2 regions of the Paenibacillus anseongensis genome follow, and region 2 is predicted to be linked to the other one. Evidence: riboswitches for the same ligand, from Rfam matches in the RefSeq annotation. Region 2 holds a riboswitch; the other holds the start of a gene.
The links. Region 2 has a riboswitch for FMN ahead of ribD (bifunctional diaminohydroxyphosphoribosylaminopyrimidine deaminase/5-amino-6-(5-phosphoribosylamino)uracil reductase RibD). Riboswitches for the same ligand answer to the same signal wherever they lie in the genome.
Positions count from the first base shown of each region.

Region 1: it holds a riboswitch for FMN, as region 2 does, so the genes downstream of both, GON05_RS28800 (DMT family transporter) here and ribD (bifunctional diaminohydroxyphosphoribosylaminopyrimidine deaminase/5-amino-6-(5-phosphoribosylamino)uracil reductase RibD) in region 2, are expected to answer to the same signal.

Region 1 covers NZ_WSEM01000030.1:22,954-35,460, forward strand. Annotated here, with positions in the region: gene GON05_RS28790 (response regulator transcription factor) at 1-663, shown strand, start outside; gene GON05_RS28795 (HAMP domain-containing sensor histidine kinase) at 660-2,276, shown strand; gene GON05_RS28800 (DMT family transporter) at 2,366-3,295, opposite strand; FMN riboswitch at 3,459-3,608, opposite strand; gene GON05_RS28805 (YjfB family protein) at 3,785-3,961, shown strand; gene GON05_RS28810 (CBO0543 family protein) at 4,048-4,596, opposite strand; gene GON05_RS28815 (DMT family transporter) at 4,722-5,627, opposite strand; gene GON05_RS28820 (aminotransferase-like domain-containing protein) at 5,746-7,194, shown strand; gene GON05_RS28825 (CBO0543 family protein) at 7,485-7,991, shown strand; gene GON05_RS28830 (ThuA domain-containing protein) at 8,074-8,811, opposite strand; gene GON05_RS28835 (helix-turn-helix domain-containing protein) at 9,025-9,966, shown strand; gene GON05_RS28840 (SPL family radical SAM protein) at 9,969-10,790, opposite strand; gene GON05_RS28845 (methylated-DNA--[protein]-cysteine S-methyltransferase) at 10,817-11,380, opposite strand; gene GON05_RS28850 (bifunctional transcriptional activator/DNA repair enzyme AdaA) at 11,404-11,949, opposite strand; gene GON05_RS28855 (DNA-3-methyladenine glycosylase family protein) at 12,105-12,507, shown strand, end outside.
Region 2 covers NZ_WSEM01000015.1:165,839-178,345, reverse strand. Annotated here, with positions in the region: gene ytfJ (GerW family sporulation protein) at 1-394, opposite strand, end outside; gene GON05_RS15695 (DUF2953 domain-containing protein) at 511-1,218, opposite strand; gene scpB (SMC-Scp complex subunit ScpB) at 1,313-1,915, opposite strand; gene GON05_RS15685 (segregation and condensation protein A) at 1,899-2,690, opposite strand; gene GON05_RS15680 (site-2 protease family protein) at 2,706-3,344, opposite strand; gene ribH (6,7-dimethyl-8-ribityllumazine synthase) at 3,344-3,814, opposite strand; gene GON05_RS15670 (bifunctional 3,4-dihydroxy-2-butanone-4-phosphate synthase/GTP cyclohydrolase II) at 3,870-5,096, opposite strand; gene ribE (riboflavin synthase) at 5,140-5,811, opposite strand; gene ribD (bifunctional diaminohydroxyphosphoribosylaminopyrimidine deaminase/5-amino-6-(5-phosphoribosylamino)uracil reductase RibD) at 5,828-6,937, opposite strand; FMN riboswitch at 7,172-7,353, opposite strand; gene GON05_RS38845 (hypothetical protein) at 7,990-8,181, opposite strand; gene GON05_RS15655 (peptidylprolyl isomerase) at 8,440-8,871, opposite strand; gene lysA (diaminopimelate decarboxylase) at 9,052-10,383, opposite strand; gene GON05_RS15645 (spore germination protein) at 10,549-12,168, opposite strand; gene GON05_RS15640 (stage V sporulation protein AB) at 12,191-12,507, opposite strand, start outside.

The sequences.
Region 1 (12,507 bases), on a different contig from region 2:
CATCTCAGGGGCGTTCTGGCCGCCTATTTGGAGAAAGAGGGGTGGCAAGTGCGTTCGTTCGCTGACGGGACCTCGGCAAGATCCGCCATATCCGAGCGGCCGGACTTGTGGGTCCTCGATATCATGCTCCCCGGCGTAGACGGCTATCAACTCATGCGCGAGATTAAGGCGGATCAGCCGGCACAGCCCGTTATTTTCATATCGGCGCGAGACGCGGATATTGATCGGATCGTTGGCCTGGAGATGGGTAGCGATGACTACTTGGCCAAGCCTTTTTTACCTCGCGAGCTCGTCATTCGCACTCGTAAGCTGCTGGAGCGCGTGTACGGCGGACACCCTGCCGGCCTGATGCCTGCGCAGCTGGAACGCCGCTCGAAGCTGAATGTGGCTCCTTATCTGATCGATGAGCAAGCACGCACCGTAACTGCTGAGGATGGCAGCAAGCTGGAGCTTACCTCCAAGGAATTTGAGCTGCTGCTCTATTTGGTAAGCCATCATGGGCAAGTGCTGGAGCGTGAACAAGTGCTCCAAGCTGTTTGGGGAATCGACTACTTCGGAACAGACCGGGTCGTGGATGATTTGGTGCGCAGGCTTCGCCGCAAGCTGCCGGAGCTGCGACTAGAAACCGTATACGGATACGGATACAGGATGGTGAAAGCATGACGTTCCGATTAGGACAATGGCCGCTGGCCATGAAGCTTTGGGGAGCATTCGCGGCTTTAACGCTGCTCATTTTTACACTGCTTGCCGTTCTGCTGCCTTGGACGTTGAAGGGATTTTTTACAGAGCAGCTGTATGATATTTTATTGGATACACAAAGCGGGCTTCGTATGGAAGCAACGACGTTGACGACACCGACCCTAACCCTGGCTACAAAGGGTACAACCACGCAAATGACGAATATCATAACGGACGTAAAAGCATTAACACCTATCAATCAGGCTGTCCCTGATGCTGATGCCTTACAAGCGGAAACAATGCCGGAGGCGACTAGCATACAAATGGGCAACGCTATGCCTATTATTCCATTGGAAGCCTCTATTGCAACGAAGGTGATGTCTCCCTTTACAGCAACTTTGAGCGCTCCGGCGATCCGGCATTTTACGATTAGCGGAACCCAAGAGTCACTGGCCCTTAGCAAGGCGTTCACGAGCGGCGAGCCGTTCATGCAAGCGATGGAACAGGATGCTTTTGCCCAAAAACAGCCCGTTGCCAAATATACGACCATTATTGATAAAAAAAGTATCTTTTACGTGATTCGCAAAGAGCTTGTTCAAGGCCAACCCAGCTTTATCGTTTCTTATGCCTGGGGCAATTATCGCAACGATCTGGTCATGACCATGTTCGGCAGACTTATGCTGATGATGGTCGGTCTCATCGTGATTTCATGGCTGCCTTGTCTGATCATCGCCCGCTACTTCACTCGTCCGCTCGTTCAGATGGAGCAGCACGTTGGACGTATGGCTGAACGAGATTGGCATGACCCGATTGAAACCGGGCGCAAAGATGAAGTGGGACGACTGGCCAAAGCGATTGAAGCGATGCGGCAGCGTCTCGTGCGCCAGGACAAGGCGCAGCAGTTCTTCCTCCAGCACACTTCTCACGAGCTGAAAACCCCGGTCATGGTGATCCGCAGCTATGCCCAGTCCATTCTCGACGGCGTTTTTCCGAAAGGGACCTTAGGCGAAAGCTTGGGCGTCATTCTGAAGGAGGGCGAGCGCCTCGAGAAGCGAATTCGCGACCTGCTGCTGCTCAACAAACTGAACTATGTCACCGCTCGCGAGAAGCCGTTCCGCCCTTTCGAGCTGCACGAGGTCATCGAAGATGTGGTTGAACGGCTGCGCTATCGCCGCCCTGAAATCGAGTGGGAGATAGAGCTCCCCCCTGCTACCTTGCACGGCGATCCCGATCAGTGGAAAATCGCCTTGGAGAACATGCTCGACAATCAGCTCCGCTATGCCAAAAGCGGCATCCGGATTCTCCTCACGCCGCCATCCCATGGCGATGGTAAGGAAGCTGCAGCCGGATTCTCGCGGCTGCAGATCAGTAACGATGGTCCGCCGCTCGATCAGGCGATTGCGGACAGCCTCTTTGAGCCCTTCCGCTCTGGCGGGGACGGCCAGTTCGGGCTTGGTCTTGCCATCGTGAAGCAGATCATGGACCATCACGGTATGATGGTGCGCGCCGCGAACGAGCGAGGCGGGGTTTCCTTTTACCTTGAGCCTGGTGAAACAGCGCAAGTGGATCGTAAACTCAAGGTTCCGAAGGTTTCTTGAGGTGCTTGGGTTTGAGAGGCAGGCAAATAAAAGAGGCTTCCCAAGGTCAAGGTCGTCATGTGACCGAGGGAGAGCCTCTTTTTCGAGCTTTATGCCGCCGTTTTGCTCTGATTGCGGCTCATGACCCACAGGGTGAGCCAAATCACGATGAAGCCGGCTAGCTGTCCTACCGTTAGCTTTTGGCCGAAAACAAGCCAGTTCACGCAGACGCCAACCGCTGGAAACGCAAGCTCCGCCAACGTTGCGAAAAACGCCTTGGTCGAGGTCAGCCCTTTATAATAGAGGAGCATGGAGAGCAAGCCCGGGAAAAACGCCTGGAACAAAAGGTTAACGGCAATAAGTATCAAACCTCCGCTAGTTCCGGTTACATGCCAAGCATCGCCGCTAGCCACAAGTACGACCGTCAGCAACGGGATGGCAAGCAGGAAGCGCAGCGAAGTAACAATGGGGAAGTCGAGCTTTTTCTGCAGCAAGTACTTACCCATGACCGTCGAGCCGCCCCATAAGCCTGCTGCAAGAATAGAGAATAAGCAGCTTATGGTTCCTAGATCTTTGAGGCCCATCTCTGGCGACGAAAAGCCGAATGTCAGCAAATACGTGCCTAGCAGCGCCACCGCAATATAAGCAAAAAATTTAGAAGGCAACGTCTCTTTGAGCATTACGCGAGCTAAAATAATAGCGAATAAGGGCTGTAATTTTTGTAAAAGCAGTATCGCGTTCGCATTACCATGCGAGAAAGCAGCAGTAAACAAGATCGTTGCTATCGCCGATCCGCCCCAGGAGATGAACAGCAGCGCGCCGATGACGCCCAGCGAAAGCTTACCGATCAAGGTTTTCCGGTACTTCACGAGTATTGGCACCGCATAGCAGGCAAGGAGCAGGTGCTCAATAAATACGATTTGCGCTGATGAAAAGCTTTTTAACAGCAAGATCCGAAATAGCGGGTCGAGCCCCCAAAGCGTAGCTCCTAACGCCACATACCAAACTCCGCTGATGCCCCCTGAGCGCGCTGAAACCACATTCGCGTGCTTTGTTCCTAACTTAACTACATTTTCCAATTCAAAAACCTCCTAAGGATTTTTTGAATTGAACCCTCTGAAAAGAGACAATGCCCCCGCTTCATGATCAGCGGGGGCATTGACAAACAGACCTGTCAAATACCTAAGTTTTTGACAAGCTGTTTTTCACCTTCTCCCATCCGGACTATAACCGTCGGCCCTGGATTCTCACCAAGTCAGTCCCAGCCTAACAGGCCGGGAGTCGCGGGCTTGAGATACATCTGCACGTATCCTCACCGCCGGTAGGGAATTGCACCCTGCCCCGAAGGTTCAATTATTCAATTTGTGGTCACTTACAAAACATAAGTGATATTTATTCCTGAATATTAGCACCATAAAATAAAAAAAGCAAGGATTTTTCATCCGTGCTTCCTTGCTTTAAGCTAAGCAATTGCCACTCATTTTCCGATATATAACGTGTTAGCCCATTAATCATAAAGGAGGAAACTCATGGATGTTCCTGCACTTTCCATGTCCGTAGCTCAGGGCAGCTTAGCTCAAGCTGTACAAATACGGGTTCTTAGCATGGCTAAAGATCAATCCACGCAACAAGCCCAGCAAATGGTTCAAATGATGCAACAAAGCGTTCAGCCAAATTTGGGTGGGAATCTGGACATTCGTGTCTAGTTTTACCCTTTGGAGAAGGAGAATGAAGAATTCTCCTTCTTTTTTGCTGTTGATGCTGTATAATCGTGACATCAAGCATGCTGCCTTTACTTCATTTTAGCAATCGGAATATGGAAATAGAGAATCAAGAAAACCACACCAGCCACACACAGCAGCCACGCCCATAACGGCCTCGTAAAATGCAATCGCAACCCGATGAACATGAAAACCCAGACCGCAATTGACCACCAAAAATTCCAGTTGTTATGATAGGTAAGCATTTTTATTAACAGAAATAGTCCTTCAACGCAGGTAAATACAGCCGACCAAATGGCGATATAAATGACTTGTCTCAGTGGACGCGACTTGAGAGGATATTTGTGCAAGTACACCATCACTATGCAAGGAAGATTACTAAAAGCAATCATAAAATCTGCGATTGTATGATTAGGCGTTACCGCGGATTTATGAAAAACCCATAATGAATAATTATAGCTTAGAAGGCTAACGAGAAAATCCACGCAGATGGCAAAAAGAATCGTTGGATAATAGGTCTTCCAATTTCTCCAATCCCCAAAAAGCCAAGCTGCAATCAAGCATAACAAGGCCATGATTACAGGTAAATATGAAACAATCAACTCTGTTATGTGACCCATCACTTAGCTCCATTCCATCATCAAACTTGTGCTGCCTCCATTCAACCCTGCGATCCTGTGGTTATTATTTCTATAAATGTTGTTTCGTATGAAGCAAAAAGCAATTAACTTACCTTTTTTCGCACTCACGCCGTTTTTCGTCGTTGCAGCAATGCTTTCAAACTATCCAAATTCGCACAAATTGTCCCGGCAATGACGGTTACCACACCTACAGCTGTGAGCCAAGTGATGCTCTCTTTATAAAACACGACCCCCACCGCCAAGGCAATCAATGGAGAAATATAAAGCCATGTCGCTGGAAATACAGGATTCGTTTTGGCCACTAACCAATAGAATAGACTGTGTCCCACCATGGAGCCAATCACGATTAAATACAGCAAAGAGCCGGCTGCTTTTGGAGAAAATAAACTCTGAACGTTCACAGGTTCTGTAAAAAATGAAAGAATCAGCAGCAGCAACCCTCCGCATATCATCTGCGCCGCGTTCAGGGCAATCGGCGACGACTCAGGAAATTGCTGAATAACCTTTTTGGAATATAGAGCTCCCATACAATAGAACAGTTCTCCGACCAGAATCGCCACGCTCCCGATCACCCAAATGATGTTTGCGGATACCGCAAGTTGTGGCAGCAGAAGGATGATAATACCTACAAAGCCGAGTATGCAGCCAAATACAGAGAGCCTTGTCGTCTCCAGACGCAATACGAAGGTTTGGAGCACGAGAATCATAATCGGCCCAGTAGCCGATAAGACGGCCGCAATCCCGGAAGACACATATTGCTCCGCCCAGTACAAGGTTGAGAATGTGCCGAATGTGAGACCGATGCCCGTAAGCAGCATCTCTTTGCGAAATAAAAGAGTCAGGGTCGCTTTTTTCCGCCACACTAACCAACAGAACAATAGCATTCCTGCAATAAAAAACCTCAAGCCTGCTGAGAAAAATGGCGGTGCTGAAGCATCCACCCCAACCTTAATCGCCAGAAATGTCGTACCAAAAATTAGACAGATAAGTAGATAATTAAAAATGATCATGACTGTTCTCCCCCTCTTGGTATGTATCATACTAGGTAAGCAACAGAACAGATGCATGACACTAGAACAGTTTTCCAATGATTGTTGTATCATAGAGTAAACAAAGGGGGAAAATCGGATGAAGACGCAAGGAACATCTGGAAAGGAAGCTACTCTGCTTTTCAGACAAACTTATGAGTATATGGTTACCCGCATGGATCGCGGCGAGTGGCAAGCCCATGACAAGCTCCCCTCCATCCGGCGTCTTGCCGAAGAGCTGCAGGTGCACAGGCTGACCGTTTTTCGCGCTTATCAGATGTTGAAACAGCATGAGAAAGTTTACGTCAAAGAGAAATCCGGTTATTACGTAAGCCCCTGCAAGACAGAGGAGCAGTCCCATACAGAGCATGCGGAAAAAGGTCGTTCGTTCACCGTGTCCAACGCTCTAAAAAACTCCCTGTCCGAAATTCAGCAAATCCCTGTCACGTACCAATTCTCACAGGCTTTGATCGATCCCAACTTGCTGCCGAATCTTTTTTTGTCCGAACATGTGAAAAAAGTTTTCGACATTTATCCAAAGCTCATGGGCACCTACTCCAACGCACAAGGGGATGAGGAGCTTCGCGAGTATCTCTGCCGATACATGGTTCGGCATCATAACCTTCAGCTCGCTGCAAGCGATCTTTTGATTACCACAGGCGGTCAGCAGGCCATCGACCTCATCTCGCGGATCTATATCCGCCCCATGGATCCGATCTTGGTTGAGCGGCCGACGTATAGTGCAGCGCTTGATATTTTCCGCCAGCAGGGAGCGCGGTTTATTCCTGTCGAGATCAGCCCGGACGGCTATGATCTGGCGAAACTCGAGAAGCTTATGGAGAAGCATAAACCACGGCTGTTTTATATGAATCCTACCTTTCATAATCCTACCGGGTACACGGTTCCGGCCGCACAGCGCAAGCAGCTCGTTGATCTGGCTGAACGCTATCGCTGTCTGCTGATCGAAGATGACGCCATTCACGAGATGTACTTGGACCAACCTCCTCCTTCGCCTATGCTGACTTATGACACGGAAGGCTGGGTCGTGTATCTCCGCAGTTTTAGCAAATATATCGCGCCTGGGCTGCGAATTTGCGCCGTCATGGGAGGCACGCATGTCATCCAATCACTCATTACGGCCAAATCATTAGCTGACAACGGCACACCGCTCGTCAATCAGAAAATGTTCCTGCATTATTTCGAATCTCCTAGAATGCAGCAGCATTTGGAGAAACTGCGTATTGCCCTGCAGATCCGAAAAGAAATTGTAGAGCAGGAGCTAGCCTCTACCGGATGGCGCTGGGTCAGCCCTCAAGGCGGCTTCAACCTGTGGCTCCAGCTCCCGGACCATATCCCGGCCCAGCAGCTGCTAGAGGAGTGCCTCCGGCAATCGGTCTCCTTCGTACCTGGTGTGATCTGCGATCCGCTCAGAGAGATGAGCTCCTGGATCAGGTTAAGCTATTCCTTCATAAATGAGGAGCATTTACGGGATGGCGTTAGACGGCTTATCGCTATCGCGGGGCGTTATGCGAGCGATGGGGAGTGTTAGTGTGAGGTTAGCATGAAAATCCAGAACGCAGAGGAACTACGGGGCGCTATTTGTTCCAGAAACCACTATTTGGCATATCTAAAGGAACTACGATCCTCTATTTTGCTAATAATGGCACTAATTCAGCTTGGTGATGAGAAATAAGACCCTGCAGTTCCATCAAAACAGGAAAAAGGATGGCTATAGCCAAAATAGCGCCCCATAGTTCCCCTGCCCCAGCACGTGTAAAATTTTACACTATTGCAGAAACTAACCCTACATTTACGACTCATGTCTAGGGGCCTTTTAACGTGATTTTAATTACGAATCTACTTTTCGTTATAGCAGCAATTGTTTCACGAGCCTATAAGCAGTGGAATAAATACTACGACGTCATGCTTTTTGTCTCTTTTTGCAATTTGCTTTACAATTTTCTGTGTCATGATCACATGATCTGGTCGTTTCACCCTGATTTATTGTTAAACCACAAAACGGCCGACCTTGTTAACACTTTCCTGCTGCTCCCAAGTACAACACTGCTATATCTAGCTTTCTTTCCTGCCGCCAAACGCACCCAGGTAATTTACTATTTCCTGTGGGTAATCGGTTTTTCGGCGCTTGAATATCTGTGGTATGCTTACGGCCGGATCACTTATCAGCATGGGTGGCACTTTATATGGTCGATTGCTTTTTACTTCTTCATGTTCTTGGCCATCAGACTGCTTCATAGTCATCGAGCTGCCGGGCTGCTTCTTTCTGTTGTGACCGCCACATTTTTGATCATTTATTTTCATATCCCTATCTGGAAACAAGAATAAACGTCTTCACCATCCTTCAAAAATACAAAAAAGGGGTGCCCCGCGAGTCTGCAAAAAGACCAACTGGGCACCCCTATTCGTATTAAGCTTTAACTTTCGCTTTAATTTCTTCAAGCGGCTTATGATTGCCGTATTTCGGATACTCACGTGTGGACGGAGCAGCCCACTGAACCGCATTGGAGATTACGCGGCGGATTTGCTCATTGTAGTAAGTACGGTAAGTCTCATGACCTGGACGGAAGTAGAAAATCTTCCCGTTTCCACGGTTAAACGTGCAACCGCTGCGGAATACTTCTCCGCCTTCGAACCAGGAAACCATGATCAACTCATCCGGCTGAGGAATATCGAAGTGTTCCCCGTACATTTCCTCAGCTTCAAGATCGATGTACTCCCCAATGCCTTCCACGATTGGATGACCTGGCGCAACAACCCAAATGCGCTCTTTTTCGTCCGCTTCACGCCATTTGAGGTCACAGGATGTGCCCATCAGCTTCTTGAACACTTTGGAGAAGTGTCCGGAGTGCAGCACGATTAGCCCCATGCCTTGCCATACGCGCTTTTGAACGCGCTCTACGATTTCGTCTTGCACTTGATCGTGCGCTTTATGTCCCCACCAGATAAGAACATCGGTGTTGTTCAAAACCTCTTCGGTCAAACCGTGCTCAGCATCGTCTAGAGTCGCATAAGTGACTTCTACATTCCCGCTGATGCCTTCGCCAATTGCTGTATGAATGCCGTCTGGATAGGCGGCGCGTACAATTTCACTTTCTTTTTCATGACGGTATTCGTTCCAAACCGTTACTTTAAGCTTTTGACTCATTGCTTATTCCCTCCAGGATCAAGATAGCGTATTCATTCATAATGTGAGTATAGTCCGTCCCTTCCCGAAATGAAAGGCAAGATTGTGCCTATTTATTATTCAATAGTGTCCTCGTTAAGTAAACAATGTTATACTTTCTCTTGATAAACCTTAACTGCTACGTCGTTTTACATATTCAAAAATGTCCTACCCTATAGCGAGGTATACGAAACCATGGAATCCGCACATAGTGCTTTCTCCGAAATTGTCAATGAAGAAGTCATTTATCAGAACCCGCTGCTTTTCCTAAAAATATGGGAGCTTGGCTCCGACTCCGCTCACTTCGGCGTCCCAACGCCTTGGCTTTGGCATTCGCATAAGCAGGTTGAGTTTCTGGTCGTCATGGAAGGCCTGCTGGCTATTCAAACCAAGCATGAACTTGCCGTGTTATCCGCAGGAGATGTGATCGTGTTGGGTTCCTCCCAGCCCCATCGGACGTACAAATACTCCGCCGGCCCCTTGCGGCAGATCGTTTTCCAGATTGATCTCAAGCAGCATTTTGACCTGAGTACGATGCCTTACCTGCATTGCTTCTCGGAGCTGACGCATCCGCTTGAGCAGTTCAACGAGCTTTTCCGGAGCAATCCGGGCGTGAAGCAAGCCGCTTATGACTTTATTCTTCAGATTTTCGAAGAGTCGCAGTCCCGCAAAATTGGCTACGAGCTGGCCATCAGCGCGGCGATCAAGAACTTGCTCCTGCTTATGTTACGCAATGACAATCGTGATTTGTCCGCACTTGCGGAGGATTCAGGCATCGCTCGCTTGCGCCCGGCGCTTGATCATATCGACAATCATCTTGGCGAGCGAATTACAGTTGAAGACGTCTGCTCCTTGCTCAATTTAAGCTATCATTACTTTATTAAGTATTTCAAAAAAGTGATGGGGATATCCTTCGTGGATTACGTGAATTACAAGCGCATCAAAAAAGCCGAGCGCCTCCTGCTAACAGGAGACCTCAGCATGATGGAAGTCAGTTTTGAGGTCGGCATCCTCAATATGGCGCAGTTCTACAAGCTGTTCAAGCGGCATAATCAATGCTCGCCCAAAGAATTCAAACAACGCATGCGCAGCCAAACGGGGGTCACCCCCGCCCCCCTGCTGGCGCAAGCGGATTAACGTCAGCCAGGCAGAAAACCCTGCTGGCTGACCAACACACGCTCCTGCGGAAAATGCCGCAGGAGCTGTTCGTGCACGCGCTTGTACGCATCCGGACTGTACCAGTCCGAAAGCCCCAGCGCGTCATAGATCGCGCGCACGCCGATGCGTGCCGTGCGCCGGCCCCCACTGCCATCGCCCATGAAGTAATCGTCGATGCACACCCGCTCCACGATGCCCGCCAGCCGCTCGGCGAACTGCTCCGAGCTCGGCAGCGCCGGCGCTATCGTGGCCTGCACGGGAATGCCGCGAGCTGCGAGCTCGCGGAGAGCTTCCAGCCGCGCCGGTATCGGCGGCGCGGACGGAGTGAACGCTCGGCGGACCTCCTCGCGGTCCGTCTCAACCGTCATGCTGACTCGGACACGGTCGCCGAGCAGCGCTAACAAATCCGCGTCCCGCTTCACCAGCGGGCTGCGGGTCTGAACGAACAAGAAGTCCGGCGGCTGCACGGACATCACCTCCAGGAGCGAGCGGGTGATCCGCTCCTTATACTCGCTCGGCTGATACGGGTCCGTCGCCGAGGACATGAAGATCGTGACCGGGCCTTTGCGCTTCGCTTTGGCCAGCTCGCTCTCCAGAAGCGCCGCAGCATTGGCCTTCACATCGACCCAGGTGCCCCAGGCCTCCGTGCGAAACAGAGCCACCGGCATCTGTCTCACGTAGCAGTAGGAGCACGCAAAAGCGCAGCCCGTATACGGGTTCAGTGTATGCGAATATCCCTCGAGGAAGCCGCTGGCTTTCGTGAGCAGCGTCTTCGCTGACTTGTGGTTCACCTCAATCTGCATGCGTACTCCTCCTCCTTTTCTGCTGCTTACAAACCTACCTTTTCCAGAACCAAAAGTTTCTCTTTATTCACCAATCCGCCGCGATAGCCGGTTAATGCCCCATCTTTTCCGACCACGCGATGGCACGGCACTACAATAAGAACCGGATTGGCGCCAATAGCGGTACCGACAGCTCTTACTGCGCTGGCTTTATCCAGCTTCTGAGCCATCTGTGAATAACTTACCGTTTCACCATGCGGTATTTCTTTTAATGCGCGCCACACGGATTGTTGAAAATCAGTCCCGCGCAGATCCAGCGGCAGTGTGAACGTTTTGCGTGAGCCTCGCAGATACTCCTCCAACTGCTGCACATAAGGCTCTAATGCCGCTTTATTCTCCATCCAGCTATAAGCTGGGAAACGATGTTTAGCCCATTTGGTTAATTCGGACCACGCTTCTGCATCAACGCCTCCCCGCTCAGCATCTTCCGCTTGATACTGCAAATAGATCAACCCATCGTCTGTTGCCGCGATCAAAAAGTGATTATCCATTAAACGAACTACACGCCAATATATGGATTTAGCCGCTGTCCTCGCTTCATTTGTTTGCATCCAAGAACCCTCCTCGGTTATGGTTAGATGATGGTGCAAGATTGACGAAATTCCGATGGCGTGACACCCGTTTTTTTCTGAAATACAGTGGCAAAATGAGCGGCATTCGCAATACCTACCAGCGCACCGATGACATTCACAGGCTTATTTGTTTCTATTAAAAGCTGCTTGGCTGCTTCAATTCGTTGATGTTGAAGATAAGTGAGAGGCGTAACGCCCTTCACGCGTTTGAATGTTCTTTGCAAATGATAGACGCTGGCATAAAATTGCTCGGCTAATACAGAAAGCGTAATCGGCTCGGCGTAACTTTCCTTGATATAGTCGGCTATCAGCTCGGTCCACTCTTCGTCCGGCAGCCGTAAGCCATCAGGCCTGCATCTTTTACAAGGGCGAAAGTGTTCCGCAACCGCTGTTTGGCGATCAGGAAATACCCGGACATTTTCCCGCTTCGGCACCCTCGATTTGCAGGATGGTCTGCAGAAGATCCCTGTTGTCGTGACCGCATAATAAAATGTGCCATCGTAACTCGCATCATTTCCAATAATAGCTTGCCAATACCTTTCTTGCATGGCTTCGCTCCTCTCCGTGCCTTCCCTCTACTAGCTCAGTATACCCAAACGGGTCTTCACTTGTAAGGGATGTGAGATGAGAAAGCAAGATTACGAAAGCCGCCTTCAGCGATAATAAAGGTAGTCCAACTAACCGATTATAGGAGATATGACTTATGCCGTCTTTTGACCCTTCCCTGCTAACCTGGAGCGAACAGACAAGCTCTTTCACCCTGCCACTGCCTGAACCTTTTCGATATGAGCAAAATCTTGGCTATTTGACCCGCTCCACCAATGAATGTCTATTCCTTGTGGATAACTCAGATATTTATAAGCTGCTTCTCGTTGGGGATAACCGCGTGCTGATCGCTGTCAACAGTGAGGATAACTTGCAGCTTCGTATTCGTATTCTATCCAGCACCGATACCCCTGTAACTCCAGCTCTTCTGGAACATGTCGCACGTTATGTGTGGGAATGGTTTGATCTCAGCACGGACCTTGCTCTGTTCTATGCGCTGGCTGAACACGACCCTCTGCTCGATCAAGTCACTCAGGATTTTTACGGGCTTCGCCTGCTGG
Region 2 (12,507 bases):
TGCGGTCTACAACCTGCGGCGCAGAATCGATGAGGCGTTCCAGGATATGCGTTTGGTTGTCGAGAGGAACAACTTTAACGCCATTTTTACCAACAACGAGGAAGGCAATCGGTGTAATGGAGACCCCGCCGCCGCTGCCTCCTCCGAAAGGAAGGGCAACCTTCGCGTTCAATGCATCGTTTTTGCCCATCGTGCCGCCTTCAATTTCAATTTCAGAATCGGTCACGAACTCGCTGCCGCCCGCTGCAAATCCGAAACCAACTTTGGATATTGGCATAATGACACTGCCATCCGGAGTTTCAACAGGGTCTCCGACAATCGTGTTAACGTCGACCATTTCCTTGATATTTTCCATGGCGACTTTCATGAGTCCTTGAATCGGGTGTTCTGACATGATAATATTCCTCCTTAGCGTTTTTCGCCATTAAAAACTGGCATCGGAAGCTTAAGTGTCTAAGACCAATATTGGTTCTTTTTTAGAGTACCCTTAGAGGAATATCGTTATGTACATCACGAAGCTGTTTTAAATCTTGACCTTGCTTTCAGAGCCATTTGAATCCAGGTGCGTATGCCGCCTTTTACTTTAGCAGCCCTTACCATCAGCCTGACGCCTGCAAAAACCATATGCCAGACGCGGATTCGGGCAGCAACCCGTACTTCCGTTGAGAAGTGTTTCTCATTAAATTGCGGAATCACGTCTACCCGCGGCGTTGCCCTCACCTGAACATAGCGCATTGTAAAGCCTAAGAGCGACGATTTAATCCCCCAGATGGCTCCCGTCGTAATAGCCGTTTCCGGAGCATCTCCCACACCGACGCGCGTTACCCATTTTAACTCGGTACATTCCACTCTAGCTAAAGTCTGCCGCGTCCAATCATACAAATTGAGCGTATGAACAAGCAAGTCTTTGGTTTCCTTATAAAATTGAATTACTTTGTCCTTCGTAATATGATCCTTGCTCTCATCTTTCAGCTTTGCGTATGTTTTATTCACAATTTCCGATTTGATCAGGATCCCTTTCGTGAATCCCTTGAACTGTATGATGGGGATTACATAGCGATAACGGATTAATCCAAATAAAGCACGCATCTCCACAGTAAGTGTGTCATTATCTTTCACTCTGGAGAAATAAAACTCTCCCCGAATGAAACTGAGCAGCGCAATGATAATGGCAAGGATGACGATTAGAAGCACGAATCCTACCCACAACAACCCCATTCTCCCCCTTAACAAAAAAACTCCACAGCCAGAAGTGATCTTCTGGCAAGTAGAGTTAGTATGAGCTAATTTAGGAAATGAAATGCATTTATCGTTACTCGGTTTCCTCCGAAACATCCTCGAGTGTAATCTGTTTCTGATCTCCGCCCATCCGATCAAACAACATGCGAGTTTCTTCCTCCAGATCAAACTCGCCTTGGAAGCTGCCTGAATCCGGCAGTTCCTGGATGGAGCTGAGCCCGAAATACTCAAGAAATTGTTTGGATGTACCATACAAGATCGGTTTTCCTACTGCATCTGCACGTCCAACTTCCAATATAAGATCTTTTCCTACCAGAGTAGCCAAAGCACGATCACATTTCACGCCGCGTATTTCTTCGATCTCTACTCTTGTAATCGGTTGTTTATAAGCAACAATGGATAAGGTTTCCAGTGCAGCTTGCGATAAGGATGAACGTGAAGGTGTGTAAGCCAGTCGCTCAAAATATGGCGCATGCTCAGCCAATGTCGTTAACTGGTAAGCACCGGCTACCTCAACGATCTGGACTCCTCTTCCCTTGCGTTTAAATTCCGTGCGCATATCCTTAAGCAAATCGCGAACGATGTACAAATCAAGATCCATGACCTCAGCTATTTGTTTGGCATCCAATCCCTCGTCACCAGAGGCAAAAAGGAGTCCCTCAATAATCGATTTCATCTGTGGAAAACTGAGTGTCAATGTCTGAACCCTCCTCTTTGGCTTGAATCACGATATCTTCAAATAATTGATATTGATAACATACGACTTTTTTCATTTTCATCAATTCAAGAATGGCCAAAAATGTGACGACGATCTCTTCCCGAGTCATTTCATAATCAAACAATTTCGAGAAAAGCAGCTTGCCGCCTTTCACTTTTAGCAAATCTATAACCTCTCTAATCCGTTCTTTGACAGAAATCTCGTCTCTTCGAATTCTAGTAACAATATTGCGGTTCACAAGTTTGCGAAGCGTGCGCTGAAAAGCGAATAGCAAATCAGCAACGTCCAGCCCTTCAACAGGGTTCTCCTGCACATGCGGCAGGAATGGCGTCAAGTCTTCAGGCTCACGCGTATACACCAGGCTTCGCTCTACTTCTTTATCTCTAAGCATATCAGCAATAGACTTGTACTTTCTGTACTCAATAAGTTTAGCGACTAACTCTGCGCGAGGATCAAGCTCGTCTTCCATATCATCAAAATATTCGTCAAATTCAATAACAGGCGGCTTGGGCAGCAGCATTTTGCTTTTGATAGAGAGTAGTGTAGCGGCCATGACTAGAAACTCACTTGTAATCTCCAACTCCAGCTCTTGCATAGCTTGTACATAAGCCAAATACTGATCTGTAATTTCTTTGACAGGAATATTATAAATGTCGAGTTCATTTTTATCGATAAGATGAAGCAAAAGATCAAGGGGGCCTTCAAAAGCTTCTAACTTATAGGTAACTTTCATGTAATCTCCCCCTTGTCATAGTGAAAATATATTCATAACAAACTGCGCGGCAAACGGATAAATACGTTCCAAGGCCCATTGGCCGATAGGTGTAATCATCAAAACGATGACAAGAAAAAGTGCATATCGCTGATTGCGATCCATCCATCTTTGATTTTTCGGAGGAATCAGGCCTTTAAGGATATACCAACCATCTAGCGGATAAAGCGGTAACATATGTATAAGGCAAATCATGAGATTGACAATGACGCCGTACTGCAAATAGACTCGCCATTGTTCCACGGTGATCGACTCGGATGCTCCTCCGAAAAAATCAGGAAGAAAGAAATAGAGCCACCAGAAAAACAAAGCGAGCAGCAAATTGGTAAAAGGACCTGCTGCATACACAATTGTATGATAAAGTTTTGGCTTTTTAAACTGCATAGCCTCTACCGGCATTTTCTTCGACCAGCCGTAAGGACCAAAAACAATCATCGCCAACCCCAAGGCATCCAAGTGTACCAAGGGGTTAAGCGATAAACGTTTGCTGTCCCGGGCTGTCCGGTCTCCGAACAGCCAAGCAACTCCTGCATGTGCAGCATCATGGAGCGTCATCGCAATCAGGAAGGCGAGCAGCCTGGGAAGCAGTGATTCCAGATGATAATAAGAAAGCATTAGGAAGTGAATTGTTTCGTCAAGTTCGCCATCTCAATTGCCGTTACTGCCGCTTCCCAACCCTTGTTGCCAGCTTTCGTTCCCGCGCGTTCAACCGCTTGCTCGATAGAATCCGTCGTTAAAACACCAAAGATTGTTGGAACGCCTGTTTTCAGGTTAATGGCAGATACACCTTTTGCAACTTCACTGCACACATAATCAAAGTGAGGCGTTGAACCACGAATGACGGCGCCAAGGGTAATCACCGCATCATATTTCCCGCTTTCCGCCATTTTTTGAGCAATAAGCGGAAGTTCGAACGCGCCCGGTACCCAAGCAATATCCACTTCACTATCCTGAACGCCATGGCGTTTCAAAGCATCCTGCGCGCCGCCAAGCAATTTGGAAGTAATAAATTCATTGAAACGACCTACGACGATACCATATTTCAAATTCTGCGATACTAAATGTCCTTCATAAATTGTAGCCATGATTAAATTCTCCTTTTCTATATAAAAACCGTTATTTGAAGTGTAAGATCTAAGATCAGATTCCGCTGCCGGAATCATGGAAGCTCAGCATGTGGCCAAGCTTTTGTTTTTTTGTCCGCAAATAATTAACGTTGTCCTCTTTGCTTGGCATTTGAATCGGAACGCGTTCAACAACTTCGAGACCGTAACCCTCTAACCCTTTAATTTTGCGAGGATTGTTCGTCAACAAGCGCAGCTGCGTAATGCCAAGATCTTTCAGAATTTGCGCGCCAATGCCATAATCACGAAGATCTGGAGCAAATCCAAGCTTAATATTCGCTTCTACAGTGTCTAATCCCTGCTCTTGCAGAGCATAAGCTTTTAATTTGTTGATCAGACCAATACCGCGACCTTCCTGTCGCATATATAATAATACACCATTGCCCTCTTCATCAATCTGTTTTAATGCAGCATCCAGTTGAGGACCGCAATCGCAGCGGTGTGAATGGAAAACATCACCAGTTAAACACTCGGAATGCACACGAACCAGCGTTGGTTTGGAAGGGTCAATTGTTCCTTTAACTAGGGCAACATGCTCTTTGCTATCCAGTTGATTCGTATAGGCGATTGCTTTAAAAGTGCCGAAATCCGTAGGCAGCTTAATTTCAACTTCACGCTCAACCAATTTCTCCTGTTGATTGCGGTAGTGAATCAAATCTTGAATCGTAATGATGCATAAATCATGTTTTTTGGCGATTTCCATAAGATCCGGAACCCGAGCCATCGTTCCGTCTTCCTTGATGACTTCACAAATGACCGCGGCAGGATAGGACCCGCATAAAACAGCCAAATCAACCGCTGCTTCTGTATGTCCAGCTCTGCGGAGTACGCCGCCTTTTTTGGCGATTAGCGGGAAAATATGACCCGGTCTGCGGAAATCCTGAGGTTTCGTATCCGGATCAATCAAGCCCATAACCGTTCTTGAACGCTCATGTGCGGAAATCCCCGTACTTGTCTCAACATGGTCTACAGATACGGTAAAGGCAGTGCCATGATAATCGGTATTTCTAGCGACCATCGGCGGCAAGTCAAGCTCTTTGGCCCGTTCTTCCGTAATCGGCGTGCACACCAGCCCGCGGCCTTCTTTGATCATGAAATTAATCACTTCCGGGGTCGTTTTATCCGCCAGTGCGATGAAATCCCCTTCGTTCTCGCGATCTTCGTCATCCACAGCGATAATGACTTTCCCTAAACTGAGATCTTTCAGTGCTTCTTCGATCGTGCTGAATTTTATTTCTGTCATCTTCACCTCTCCTAACCGAACTATCTTTGTAAGCTAATTACCCTTACATAAAGCCATGATCCGCCAGAAAGCTTGCAGAAAGCGTGCTTTGCTTTTTACCGTTACCCGCCGAGGCATCAGCAGGACCGAACTTTAGCAGTCGTTCCATATATTTGCCCAGAACATCGCATTCCATGTTAATAGTATCTCCTGCTTTTTTATCATGCAGAACGGTTTGAGCCAGTGTATGCGGAATAATCGAAACCGCCAGATCGCGTTCTGTGACATCGACAACCGTAAGGGAGATCCCGTCAATGGTGATCGAGCCGCCAGCTATTATATATCGGAAAATGTGTTTATCCTCCGGTTCGAACCGATAAACAACCGCATTTTCTTCTGGAATCCGCGAAATAATCGTTGCTGTTGAATCTACATGTCCTTGCACAATGTGTCCGCCGAAACGGCCGTTTGCCGCCATCGCTCGCTCCAAATTCACGCGTGTACCGGCTTGCAGCTTGCGCAAATTCGTCTTGCGGTAAGTTTCCGGCATCACGTCGACAGAGAAAGATTCGTTGTCAAACGAAATGACCGTCAGACAAACCCCATTCACCGAAATGCTGTCTCCCAGATGAACATCCTCAAGGATCTTTTTTGCGCCAATCGTTAATACCATAGCTTGACCTACGCTATGAATGCGGCGCATGTGGCCGATTTCTTCAATAATGCCGGTAAACATGACAGCCCTCCATTCGTTAGCTCTTAAACACCGGATACCCGGTTAGGCATACATCCGGTCCGAACTGCTCGACCTTTAACCGGTCGAGCGTAATTGCGTCATCCATCTTCGCGAAGCCTTCGAAGGTGATGTTCATAGGTGCTGCCTGCCCGCCGCCGATAATTTTCGGCGCAAACATCAGCACCAGCTTATCCAGTAGGCGCCGCTCCAGCATGGCGCCGCTCAGCTTGCCTCCACCCTCGAGGAGGATGGAGCCGATCTCTCGCTCGCCGAGCTGCCGCATGGCGAGCGTCAGATCCACCTGCGGACCGTCGCCGCAGGTGAGGACCGTGATGCCGCGAGCTTCCAGCGCGGCACGCCGCTCTGCGGGCGCCTGTGCGGTGGCGAGCAGGATCGTCGGCTGACGATCCTGCTCGGTGAGCACCTGGGCGCCCAGCGGGACTCGCAAGCGCGAGTCCGCGATGATCCGTACCGGCTGCACAGCCGGTACGTCGCCGCGCGCGCTTAAGCGCGGGTCGTCGGCGATGACAGTATCGACGCCGACCATGATCCCCTGATGCCGATGGCGCAGGGTATGCACGAATTCGCGCGACGCAGGCGACGTAATCCATTTGCTGTCGCCTGTTTTCGAGGCAATGCGGCCGTCGAGCGTGCTGGCTGTTTTCAGCGTCACGAAAGGCATACGCGTGACGATGTACTTATTAAAAGTCTCATTCATGAGCGAGGCTTCCTCTCCCAGCAGCCCAACGGACACGTCTATGCCGTGGGCGCGCAGTTTGGCAACACCCGTGCCCGCAACCTGCGGGTTCGGGTCGGTGCCCGCAACGACAACGCGGGCAACACCGGCCTCAATGAGACGGTCGCTGCAAGGCGGCGTCTTGCCGTAGTGACTGCACGGCTCAAGCGTAACATACGCCGTGCTGCCCTTCGCTTCTTCGCCAGCCATCTGCAAAGCAAGAACCTCAGCATGGCCATGTCCGCGCTTCAGATGCGCCCCCATCCCCACGATACGACCGTCTTTTACCAGGACGCATCCAACAACGGGATTAATCCCTGTTTGGCCAAGAGCACTCTCAGCCATTTGCAGAGCGAGCCTCATATAAGCTTCATCATTCAAGACATGCATGTGTGTTCACTGCCTTTCCAAGCTATTTTGAAATAGAATGCAAAAAGACCCCTCCGTATATCGGATAGGGGCCAGAGATTGTTTAGGTAACACGAAGAAGCTTCATCCATCCACACTTGCTGCATTTTTGATCAAATCAAACAAGCACGACGTATCCATGCCAAAGCATAGACCTGCCGAATTTTTGTTCTCGTGAAAAAATGTACAAGCATGCATAGCGAATCTAATGTTCGCGTATTCCTTCTCCCATCCAGACTATACTGTCGGTCCCGGATTCTCACCGGGTCAGCCGTAGCGAAGCTGTATATCAGGTACCGCTAGCTTCAAAACGGGTCACGGACTAATTGAAAGCAGCCAGATCAGCCTGCCATCAAATCACCGCCGGTGTGGAATTTCACCACGCCCCGAAGGTTTGCACACATATGAAAAGTAACTTATGAAAAATTTATCACTCACTCATCGAAAAAGCAAGGTCTTTTTTACCTCGCCCTACAAAAAACGACTCATTTTGCACCGCTTCAACCCGATTGCGCCTATGTTTCCGGTAGCACTATTTGCATAAAACTGGATATATTCCCCTTCCAAATAGTACATACTGACCTGTGCAGGCTCTGCCCACATCCTAACGGACCACACTGCCGCTATTCCCGTTATTTCGAGCATTCTCTTCTCTAGCGGACTTCAGAGTCGCTATTCGGTCCATTCACGGCCATTTTAGTCGGAATCATCGTGAATAGCAGCTCTCCTGTCCGTTAGAATTTCACAAAGCCTATTTCTGCGAAATAAGGTCATCTCTGTCCGTTAGCTGATGTCTGCTGCACCTTTCTCTCTGAAGCTGCCCCACCTTCAGCGGCTTTCCAACGATGTTTTACATCGTTGAAGTTGTTCATGCGTGGTCGCCTCGTTGGAGCTCAGCTTTTTACCGTCGCTAGCATGTGGTGCGCAGGCTCAACCCTCATCTAACGGACCTCACAGCCGTTATTCCCGTTATTTCGCGCATTTCCCAGCTCTAACGGACTCCAGAGTCGCTATTCGGTCCATTCACGGCCATTTTAGTCGGAATCATCGTGAATAGCGGCTCTCCTGTCCGTTAGAATTTTACAAAGCCTTATTTCTGCGAAATAAGGCCATCTCTGTCCGTTAGCTGATGTCTGCTGCACTTTTCTCTCTGAAGCTCCCCTACCTTCGGCAGCTTTCCAACGATGTTTTACATCGTTGAAGTTGTTCATGCGTGGTCGCCTCATTGGAGCTCAGCTTCTTACCGTCGCCAGCATATCGTGCGCAAGCTTTGCCCTCATCCTAACGGACCTCACAGCCGCTATTCCCATTAAATCGCACATTTCCCAGCTCTGACGGATTCCAGAGTCTTTATCCGATCAATTCACGGCCATTCTGCAAGCAAAGCTCAAGTAACCGCCGACACTAGAGACTGGTGTCCAGCAGCTCCCTCAAATAAAAGAACCTGCTGACAACTGTCAGCAGGCTCTTCCCATTTTCCGATATTAAACTTCTACAACTTCTACTTTTTCCATCAAGTCTCTGCCTTTGAAAGCATCAACGAGTTCCATACCTTTGGACACTTTACCGAATACAGTATGTTGTCCATCAAGGTGAGGCTGTGGTTGGTAAGCGATGTAGAATTGGCTTCCACCTGTGTTTCTGCCTGCATGAGCCATAGCCAAGGAGCCGCGCTCATGTTTGTTAGGGTTGATTTCACAGTTGATTTGGTAGCCTGGGCCACCAGTTCCTGTGCCGGATGGACAACCGCCTTGTGCAACGAATCCTGGGATTACGCGATGAAAAACAAGTCCGTTGTAGAAACCGGAATTTGCTAATTTTTCAAAGTTGGCAACGGTATTTGGCGCGTCATTTTCGAAAAGATCGATTAGAACTTCGCCACCGCCTGCTAGTTTAATTTTTGCTTGTTTGGCCATTGTGGTCCACTCCTTTAGACAATAATATCTTATTCTACTATGAAAAGATGCATTTCACAAATCTGCCTTTCAGCTAAATAGAGAACTCTATTTTCGTGGGCACACAAAAAGCTATCCTTCAAGTCCTGAAGACCTGAGGGATAGCCCTTTCTCAGCCTGTAAATCCAGCTGTGTTCTATGTTAAACCGTTTTGCTCACTTGTTTCATTCTAGCAGGAATTAAATCGTTCCCGACAATATTGTCGAATGTCTCGCGCTTCACGACGAGATCGCTTTGCCCCTCGCTCACGAAAACTACGCCTGGACGGCGGATACGATTATAGTTGCTTGCCATCGCATAGTTATATGCGCCTGTGCAAGACACGGCAAGCACGTCGCCCGAGTTCACTTTCGGGAGGTTCACGTCCCAAATCAGCATATCGCCGCTCTCACAGCATTTACCGGCAATCGATACGACCTCCGTAGGCTCTTCGGTTGCGCGGTTCGCCAGCATAGCTTCATACACAGCCTCATACAAGGCAGGGCGCGGGTTATCTGTCATACCGCCATCGACAGATACATATTTACGTACACCAGGAATATCTTTCGCCGTTCCAACGGTGTACAAGGTCGTTCCTGCGTCGCCGACGATACTGCGGCCCGGCTCTACCCAGATTTCGGGAAGCGGATATTCGTTGCGTCCGAAATTGTCTTTAATCGCATCCGTGATAGCTTTCACGTAAACGGATACCGGAAGCGGAGTATCTTCATTCACATAACGGATACCGAAGCCTCCGCCAAGGTTAATGACTTTGAATGTCACGCCAATTTCTTGACGAACTTGAACGGCAAAGCTGGCCATTTTCTCGGCAGCCATGCGGAAGCCTTCCACCTCAAAAATTTGCGAGCCAATATGAGAATGAATACCGAGCAGTTCCAAATGGCTCAGCTTGGAAGCCTCCTCCACCGCGCGGAATGCGGAACCGTTGCCTAGATCGAAACCGAACTTGGAATCCGTTTGGCCCGTGGAAATATATTCATGCGTATGTGCTTCGACACCTGGCGTAATACGCAGTAAAATTTTCACTTTTTGACGTTTTTCACCGGCAATGGCGTTCAGCATTTGAAGCTCGATAAAATTATCTACAACGAAACAGCCAATTTTCGCATCAATCGCCATCTCGATCTCGTCAATCGTTTTGTTGTTGCCATGGAAATGAATCCGCTCAGCCGGGAATCCAGCTTGAAGAGCTGTATACAGCTCGCCGTCCGATACAACATCGAGGGACATTCCTTCTTCTTCGACAATGCGGCACATCGCCATCACACAAAAAGCTTTGCTCGCATAAGCCACTTGGAATTTGAGACCGGACGCTTTGAAAGCATCTACAAACTCGCGGCAACGTTCACGCACAAGCGCTTCGTCAAACACATATAAAGGTGTCCCATATTCCGCAACCAGCTTCGTTGCGTCGACACCACCGATTTCAAGGTGACCTTGACCGTTAATTTTACTTGTACCATGCAAATACATAGCTTCATTTCCCCCTCACCCTGAACCTGCTGCTGCTCATATTTCGCTCAAACGGCCGAATGCGCATTACTATTTAAATTAACATAGGAAAAGCGTATTTGACAATATCCTCACTACCCTAAATCGTAAAAAGGACAAGATGAATGCTCTTGTCCTTTTAGTTTATTACGATTTGGGTTGACGTGTGCCGTCAATTGGTTTTGTAATGCTTAGACGCGTTTTGGCTGCCAATACGGGACGGCGTAGAAGAATCGCAAAAAAGCTTTTCGCGTTGAAAGGAATGAGCGGCCACATGTAGGGGGCATTGTAGGACTTTCTTGTAGCCAGCCAGAGCAGCCATAAGGTCGATCCGACTACAAAACCCGGAACATGGAAGATAGCCACAGCAATGAGCAACCCCAGCCGGATGATCCGGTTAGCCAGCCCCAACTCATAGCTTGGAGTAGCAAACATCCCAATGGAAGCAAGAGCCAGATATAGGATCACTTCATTGATGAATAAACCCGTCTTAACGGCTATATCCCCAACCAATATGGCTGCTACCAAACCCATGGCAGTTGCGAGTGGAGACGGGGTATGCACCGCGGCCATCCGCATCAGATCGATCCCGATATCGGCGATTAGGAATTGAACAAGCAGCGGCAGCGTGCCCTCTTTCTGCGGCCCAAGAAACTCTAGACCGGGAGGTTTTAAAGAAGGATCCATCACCATCATAAACCAAAGCGGAAGCAGGAAAATGGAGGACATGATTCCGGCAAACCGCACCCACCTTAAATAAGTGCCGATAAACGGCGTTTGTCTATACTCCTCTGCATGCTGCACATGATGGAAGAAGGTCGTTGGCAATATCATTACGCTTGGAGATGTATCCACAAATAGACACACATGTCCTTCCATCAAATGTGCGGACACAACATCGGGACGCTCTGAATAACGTACCATCGGATACGGATTCCAGCCTTTATTAACGATAGCTTCCTCCAGCTGCTTTTCACCTAGGGGGAGACCATCTAACTTCACTTGGCTGATTTTTTCTTTAATTGCATCAACCAAATCCGCATTCGCAATATCGTTGATATAACCGATGCAGACATCCGTTTTGGTTCGTTTGCCAATTTGCATAATCTCCAGCTTCAACCGCTCATCGCGCACTCTTCGTCTAACGAGTGTTACGTTCAATAATAAGGTTTCTACGAAACCGTCCCGTGAACCTCTGACAACCCGCTCCAAATCCGGCTCGCCAATGGACCGAACGGGATAGCTCTTGACGTCGATGGCGATGGCCGCCGTTTCTCCCTCAATGAAGAGCGCGGTTCCACCCATGAGCACCTGCCCTACGATTTCGGACATTTTTTTGTAGGACTTGACTTGATTGTGAGGGATTAGATAATCCATGAAAGATTCGACCGTGTGGTGGTTCACACTTTTTTCACCGGCATAGGAAAGGCGTGTCAGAATATCCGATAAAACCGTATCCTTGACGAACCCGTTACAGTAGAAGATCCCCACTCTTTTTGATCCGAACACCATTTCCCTAAGCACAAGATCGAAGCTGCGATTGAGGCCAACGCGCTCCTCCAGCACTCTTTTTACATCCTCTAAGTTATCCGGAATGTCCTCCTGAATTTTCAACTCCTTTTCTTCCGGCGTCATATTCGTGATTGGATTATATTCCGATAAATTTCCTTCCTCATCAATGGCCAGTTTATCTAATTTTTCTTTGGATTCGTTCACATGATCATGTTCATGTTCATGGTCATTCCCTGTTTTGACGATTACTTTCATGTCCGTGCGCCTCCTTCAATCCTTAATAAAACAACCACTCAAACAAGGATCCAAACACTTTGCCGAAAATCATCGCCATCAGCAGCAAAATCATATAGGAACCCATACCCACCCTCTTGGCAAGGATCGGCAGCACATTAATAATTTCAGTAAGCGCAGCTGCTAACATCCCTACAAAACAGCCGGCAAATAGTCCAACGAGCGAAGCACTTATTGGAAATAGATGCACCTTCATATCGCTAAAATCCACCCAAGTAAACAAAAGGGAACCTAACACAACCGCAGCTTCATAGGCACGTATTTTAGAGAATGTTCGTGTGATCTGCGCCAGCCTCGGAA